Regions from separate parts of the Nocardia sp. NPDC051787 genome, predicted to be linked through region 2. Evidence: riboswitches for the same ligand, from Rfam matches in the RefSeq annotation. Region 2 holds a riboswitch; each other region holds the start of a gene.
The links. A riboswitch is a leader RNA that binds a small molecule or an ion and turns the genes downstream of it on or off. The one in region 2 is predicted to bind S-adenosylmethionine.
Positions count from the first base shown of each region.

Region 1: linked by a shared signal. The riboswitch ahead of AB0M45_RS09800 (O-acetyl-L-homoserine sulfhydrolase) and the one ahead of AB0M45_RS24780 (aminotransferase class V-fold PLP-dependent enzyme) in region 2 are both predicted to bind S-adenosylmethionine.
Region 3: linked by a shared signal. The riboswitch ahead of AB0M45_RS01175 (rhodanese-like domain-containing protein) and the one ahead of AB0M45_RS24780 (aminotransferase class V-fold PLP-dependent enzyme) in region 2 are both predicted to bind S-adenosylmethionine.

Region 1 is NZ_JBFAYO010000007.1:85,921-88,176, forward strand. Features, by position in the region: gene AB0M45_RS09795 (homoserine O-acetyltransferase) at 1-860, opposite strand, end outside; partial or broken gene AB0M45_RS09800 (O-acetyl-L-homoserine sulfhydrolase) at 857-1,039, opposite strand; SAM riboswitch class IV at 1,305-1,415, opposite strand; gene AB0M45_RS09805 (TetR family transcriptional regulator) at 1,468-2,172, opposite strand.
Region 2 is NZ_JBFAYO010000026.1:41,611-43,866, reverse strand. Features, by position in the region: gene AB0M45_RS24780 (aminotransferase class V-fold PLP-dependent enzyme) at 1-978, opposite strand, end outside; SAM riboswitch class IV at 1,026-1,139, opposite strand; gene AB0M45_RS24775 (Pls/PosA family non-ribosomal peptide synthetase) at 1,822-2,256, shown strand, end outside.
Region 3 is NZ_JBFAYO010000001.1:256,880-259,135, forward strand. Features, by position in the region: gene AB0M45_RS01170 (O-succinylhomoserine sulfhydrylase) at 1-890, opposite strand, end outside; gene AB0M45_RS01175 (rhodanese-like domain-containing protein) at 988-1,404, opposite strand; SAM riboswitch class IV at 1,419-1,535, opposite strand; gene AB0M45_RS01180 (hypothetical protein) at 1,599-2,048, opposite strand.

The DNA.
Region 1 (2,256 bases), on a different contig from region 2:
GTCGCCGGGTCGAAGCGTTTGCACAGCTTCTCGGCTTGATGGTCCAGGTAGCTCTGCACCGCGTAGCGGCCGCCGTTCCACGGGTCCTCGTCGCCCTGCGGCTTGTTCTCGAACCGGTGGTCGAGCTCGAACTCGGTGCGGTAGGTCAGATGCGCGATGCGCCGGGCGACGGCCATGCCCGTCATCGGGGCGCGGCCGGTGTCGTGGTAGTCGCCGCCCTGCCAGTCGGGATCGGCCTTGATCGCCGCGATCTGCGTGATCTGAGTGCCGATCTGGTCGGCGGTGGCGCGGGCGCCCACGGCGAGCACCAGTGCGGCGGCGACGCGCTCCGGCGCGCCTACCATCCATTCCAGCACGCGCATGCCGCCCATCGACCCGCCGACAACGGCGGCGAGCCGGTCGATGCCGAGCAGATCCATCAGCGCCGCTTCCGCGGTCACCTGATCGCGGATAGAAATATCCGGAAACCGTGCGCCCCAAGGTTTTCCGTCCGGCGCCGAGCTGGACGGCCCGGTGCTGCCCTTACAGCCGCCGAGCACGTTCGTCGCGATCACGCACCATTCGTCGGTGTCCAGCGGCGCGCCCGGCCCGACCATGCCGTCCCACCAGCCGGGCAGCGGATGGATGGCGTCCGGCTTGCCGACGACGTGCGAGTCGCCGGTGAGCGCGTGTTCGACGAGCACGACATTGTCCAGATCCGGGGAAAGTTCACCCCAGCGCTGCACGGCGAGGCACACGTCCGGGATGACCGCGCCATTCTCCAACCGCACGTCCCCGATGGGGATGAAGCCCAGTTCCCCGTCCGGGGACGGCAGGGTGACAGTGGACGGGCGGACGCTCGATTCGGTATCCACGGTCACGTCGCAGCCGCCGCGAAACCGGCGCACAGATCGGCGCGCATGGCCTCGGCGCCCGCCGCGAGGGGGACCGATCGGGGAATGGTTCCGGAGGTCGGCTCCTCCGGCATGAGCTCGGGATGCGTCATCGACGCGGAGTGAATCACGAGAGAACGCACATCGCCGATGGTAGCTACACGTGCGGACCGGTCCGATCCGGCGGTGAACGGCCTACTCGCCGGCTGCGCTGCGCCCATGGACCAGGGCGCGGAGGACAGGCCCGCGATCATCGGTGCGCCGGTGCCGCCCTCGAAGCCCCCGTGGACCTGCGCGGCCGCGGGGGACCGCTGCGCCGGTGCGTTCTCGGCCACGGACGCGGTCGATTCACTCATGGTTTGCTCCAAAAGGGTGTTCGCCGGTACAGCAGGGGTTAACGGTGTGACCAACAACACATACCGGCGACCTCCTGATGCGCGCTTGCTCCCGGCTCTCGGGAGCCAGGTCATCACCCGGAGCACCCCACCGCTGCTGCAGGGTTGCCGACCAGCGAGCCGGGGCTTGGCGCTGGTGCTCATGACCTGCCGGGCATCATAACCGGCGTGCGGTCAGCCGTCGAAATCCCTCATCGAACTCACTGGTCGGCACCGTTCGGGGGTACGCAGCAGGTGCGCACGAACTCGTCGAAGGTCTCGGTGAACGCGGTACGTCCCGCCCGGGACGCGATCGCCACGTCCTCATGGTCGAACATGTCGCCGCTGCACTCCATGCCGACGGTGCCGATCAGCTGCCAGGCTCCCAGGATGAGCCGCACGGCGCGCGCGTCCGGCTCGGTGCCGAGGCGCTCGGCGAGCACGGCCGCTATCGCGGTGTTCTTCTCGTCGGCGTGCTCGAGACTGCGTGCGCTGACCGAGGGGCTGCTGCGCAGGATTCGCCGCATTTGCTGGTATCTCCGGAACGAGATCGGGGAGCTGCTGCCCGCGTCGGCGGCCTGGTCGACCACGCGCAGGAACGCTTCACGTAACGCCGCCAGTTCGTTGCCGGTGCGGGGAAGCTCGCGCAGCGTCTCGGCCACCGCGCTCCCGAAGTCCTGTACCGGGCCCAGGATGATGGCCTCTTTGCTGTCGAAATAGCGGTTGATGGTGCGCGGCGAGACGTCCGCGGCGTTGGCGATCTGCTCGACCGTGGTCGCGTCGAAGCCGTGCGCGTCGCACAGATCGAGCGCGACCTCGATGATGCGCAGCCTGGTCTGCTGCTTCTTGCGTTCGCGCAATCCGGGGGTTGCCGGTGGGCTGCCCTCCGCTGCGCTCGCGCCCATCGGCGCCGATGACTCGAGCATTCCCCCATGCTAACGCAAGCCGCCGTTTTCTTGTCTGAAACAGTCAAATGTCGTGATGCGACATTTTTCTCTTGACGACAAATG
Region 2 (2,256 bases):
GCTATCGGACCAGATGCGCAGCAGTCGCACACCCGGAATCGCGGCGAGGCCGTCGCGGAGCCGGTCGGCGAGCCGCTTTTCATGGGCGGCAAGGGTTTCGGCATCGATGGCACAGAGCGCGTCACAAGCGGCGGCCAGCGCGGCGGCGCCGAGCACGTTCGGCGACCCGGCCTCGTGCCGCTGCGGAGCGGGCGCCCACTCGGCGTCGGTGGTGCTCACCTCACGAACCGCCCCGCCGCCGGCCAGATAGGGCTGCGCCGCGTCGAGCCAATCGCGCTTGCCCACCAGCACACCCGAACCGAAGGGCGCGTACAGCTTGTGGCCGGAGAAGGCCAGGTAATCGATTCCGATGTCGCGCAGGCTGATCCGGCGGTGCGGCGCCAGCTGGGCGGCGTCGACCAGGATCCGGGCGCCGCACTGGTGCGCGATGGTGGCCAGCCGCTCCAGCGGAAGCACCTCGCCGGTGACGTTCGACGCGCCGGTCACCGCGAGCAACGCGGCTGGCTTGCTGCACAACTCGGCGACCAGCCTGCCGACAGTCTCCTCGACGGTGTCGGCCGCCTGCACGACGCGGCGGCCGTGCCTCGTCCACGGCAGGAAGTTGGCATGGTGCTCGATATCGAGCACCACCGTGTCGCCGGGCACGCAGGACGCGAGCAGGTTCAGCGAGTCGGTGGTATTGCGGGTGAACACCACCACCTGATCGTCGGGGGCGTCCAGGAACTCGGCCACCGATCCGCGGGCGGCCTCGTAGCACTCGGTGGAGATCCGCGAGGCGTACCCAGCGCCGCGGTGCACGCTGGCGTAGAACGGCAACAGCCGCTGCACGCGGTCGGTGACCTCCACCAACGCCGGCGCGCTCGCCGCGTAGTCGAAGTTGGCGTAGGTCGCCGTTCCGCCCTGCACGAGCGGCACCAGCAGTTCGTCGCCGGAGACCCGGGCGAGTGCGGCACAGGTGCTGTCGACAGCAGTAGTCATCACGTGCATCCCGTCGGCTAAGGGACCCGCGATCGAACGATCCGCCGAGTCCGCGCTTGCCGCGCCCGGTTGGGCGTCGGCCGGGTCGTCACCCGGAGCACCCCACCGCGGAGGAGGGTTGCCGGCCAGCAAGCCGGGGCTTAGCGCTGGCACTCGTGACCTGACCCGAGATTGGCAGAAGCGGCCCGGCACTGTCAACCGCATGCCAATCCGAGCCGACACATCCCGATCGGGACATGACCACAGACGCGAGTCATCGCAAGCACACTCGCGAGTCCTACGAACACCCCGACCAAGTGCTGCGCGCGCCGTTCGTCATCGAACTCACATCCACCGAATCGCAGTTGCCCCGAATACATCACGCCTCCCGCTTCCGATTCGGAGCAGGCACCGCACCTCATCCACGACAAAGCCACAACTGAACAAATGCAGCAAACACGCAGCAGCATCCCGGAACCCGGACAATCGGCGCTCGCCTCTCAGATAACCACAGCGGACCGAACTTTTTCCGGCAGCAAAACCAAGCGTTATCTGTTCGCAGCCAGTCGCCCCCCGATTCGCGATCTCTCAGCGAGAGAGTTGGCTCCGACACCAACTCCTTCTCCAGCTACCAACAAGCAGCCGAACCTGAGCGCGGTTACCGCCGGCACGGCCACACCGGCCGCCGTGGTTCTCGAGCGAAGCGAGACGGGCATTCCCCGTTCGAGCAGCGCGGCAGGCGCCGAGGAAACAAACCCAGTACCGTGGACAGCTGGCCAATCGTGGCATTTGCCCTTTGGTAACCCAGCTATGGCGCGACAACGGAAAGTATGAGGCAGGTCGATGGGAGGTTCGCTGAGCACCATGCTCCGAACGGAGGTCGACGCGCCGGTGCGCCCGTTGTCGCGGGGCGACCATGCGCCACAGGCCAGGACGCTGGTCGACATCCTGACCGCTACGGCACTCACACATCCCGACGCGCCGGCCATCGATGACGGCCAGGTGGTGCTGTCCTATCTCGAACTGGTCGTCGAGGTCGAGAAGACTATGGCGCGCCTCGCCACGGCGGGCGTGCGTCCCGGTGACCGGGTCGGCGTGCGCATGCCCTCCGGCACGCGCGGGCTCTACGTCACCATCCTCGCGGTCCTCTACAGTGGCGCCGCCTACGTGCCGGTCGATGCCGACGACCCGGACGATCGCGCCCAGCTCGTCTTCGGCGAAGCCCAGGTCACCGCGATCGTCACCGCTGACGGCATCGAGACGACGGCCGCCGGTATCCGGGCCGCGGAGCAGCACGAG
Region 3 (2,256 bases), on a different contig from region 2:
GGGTATTTCACCCAGCTGACCGCCTTGTTGCCCTCCAGGAAGCGGGCGATCCGGAGTGCGGACTCGGCCGAATGGCGCACCCGCAGCGGCATCGTCTCCAGCCCCTTGAGCAAGGTCCACGCGTTGAACGGGCTCAGCGCCGGACCGGTGTGGCGCATCAGCGTTTTCACCGGGCCGTCGATGTAGTCCTTCGCGCCGAGAATCGCGCCGCCGAGCACCCGGCCCTGCCCGTCGATGTGCTTGGTGCCGGAGTAGACCACCACGTCGGCGCCGAGCTCGAAGCCGCGTTGCAGCAGGGGTGTCGCGAAGACGTTGTCCAGCACCACTTTCGCACCGGCGGCATGGGCCAGCTCGGTCACCCGGCGCACGTCCACCAGCGTCTGCATCGGATTGGCGGGCGTCTCGAAGAACACCGCCGTGGTCGGCACCGACAGCGCCCGTTCCCACTGGTCGAGATCTTCGCCGTCCACGAATACGGTCTCCACGCCCCAGCGCGGCAGGATCTCGTTGCACACCACGAAGCAGGAGCCGAACAGACTGCGCGCGGCGACCAGCCGGTCACCGGCGCCGAGCAGCGCTCCCAGCGCGGTGAACACGGCCGACATTCCGCTCGCGGTGGCGAAGCACGCTTCGGCGCCGTCGATCAGCCGCATCCGCTCCTCGAACATGGCGACCGTCGGGTTGCCGTAGCGGGAGTAGACGAAATGCTCCACCTCGCCGGTGAACGCGGTCTCGGCGGCTTCCGCGCTCTCGTAGACGAAGCCGGAAGTCAGGTACAGCGCCTCGGCGGTTTCCTCGAAACCGGAGCGCCGCAGTCCGCCCCGGACACCGAGCGTCGCGGGGCCGACGCCCTCGGGCAGCGGCTTGTCGAACGCGCCGCCGGTGATCACGGCTGCCGCCTATCGGCAAAGTTCCGAGGGCCCGCCAGACCCCCGCTCAGGACTGCCGCCCATCGGTAGAGCCCCGAGGACACGCCAGACGCCCTGGTCATGACTGTCGCCAGGGCAGCCCGAGGGCACGCCAGCCGGAGCCGCCGCGGTGCCTGAACTCATCGAGCGGACCTTCGAAGCCTTCGAGCACGTTGTAGGAGGTGCGGTAACCCGCCGATGTGGCGGCGATCGCAGCGCCGACCGAACGCTGGCCGGAGCGACACAAGAACACCACCGGTGCTTCGGGGTCGTGGTCGGCGAGCGCCTGCCGCAACTGCTCGACGAACATCTCGTTGCGCGCGCCGGTGGAGTCGACCCACTCGATCAGCGCGGTCGGCCGATCGATCGAGCTCGTGTCGGGTACGCCGACGAACTTCCATTCGGCTTCCGTCCGCACGTCCACGAGGACTGCTTCGGGGTTGTCGCGCAGCAGTTCCCATGCCTGCTGCGGGGTGATGTCACCGGCGTAACTCATCTACTCCTCCTGCGAATCCGCACTTGCCGCGCCCAGGACCGGAGCGCGGCCAGGTCGTCACCCGGAGCACCCCACCGCGGAGGAGGGTTGCCGACCAGTAATGCCGGGGCTTGACACTGGTTCTCATGACCTTCGACTGAGATTGCACCGACCCGGGTCACCGTGTCAAACGGCCGTTCACACTGCGGGAACGCTCAGGCGCAGACCAGCCACTTGTCGCCGGATCTGCTGAGATTCCACGTCGTGGTCGTCTCCGTGCCGTCCGCCTTCGTGGTCACGGTCGCCTTGCCTTTGTCGCCGTCCACCATCGGGTTGTCGATTTTCCTGAGCTCGACGGACTTTCCGGCGCCGGACTGCCCGGCCAGCGGTGAGCGGGCGGCGTCGAAGCCCGCGCATCCGGTGCCGGGCGCCGGCACGGTGCCGGTGCGGTTGGCGCCCTCGACGAAGTTGCGGATGGCCGCGGAGATGCGGTCGGCATCTGTGACATTTTTCTCAGCGGGCGACAGCACCCCGCCGAGCACGATCGCGATGAGCACGATCACCGCGACCACTGCGGCCGCGATGAACGGCACCATGGAGCGCTTGTCGGTTTGATCGACGCGGATGATGTCGTCCTCGCCTGCGGTCGGCTGCTGCTCGGTCATGGCTCGATGATCCCTGGTCGGGGTGGTTATCCAGCCCCCGGCCCCGGGGCAGGGCGGTGGCGGCGTCCGTCGGCGGGCAGGGGCCGCTTTAGGTCGCGCGGGAGCGGGTACGCGCCGATCGAGATGTTCGATGACATCGACCGACTGCACGCACCGGATCCTGGCGGCATCGATGGTCCCGATAGAATCGCGGGACGGCAGCCTGCTG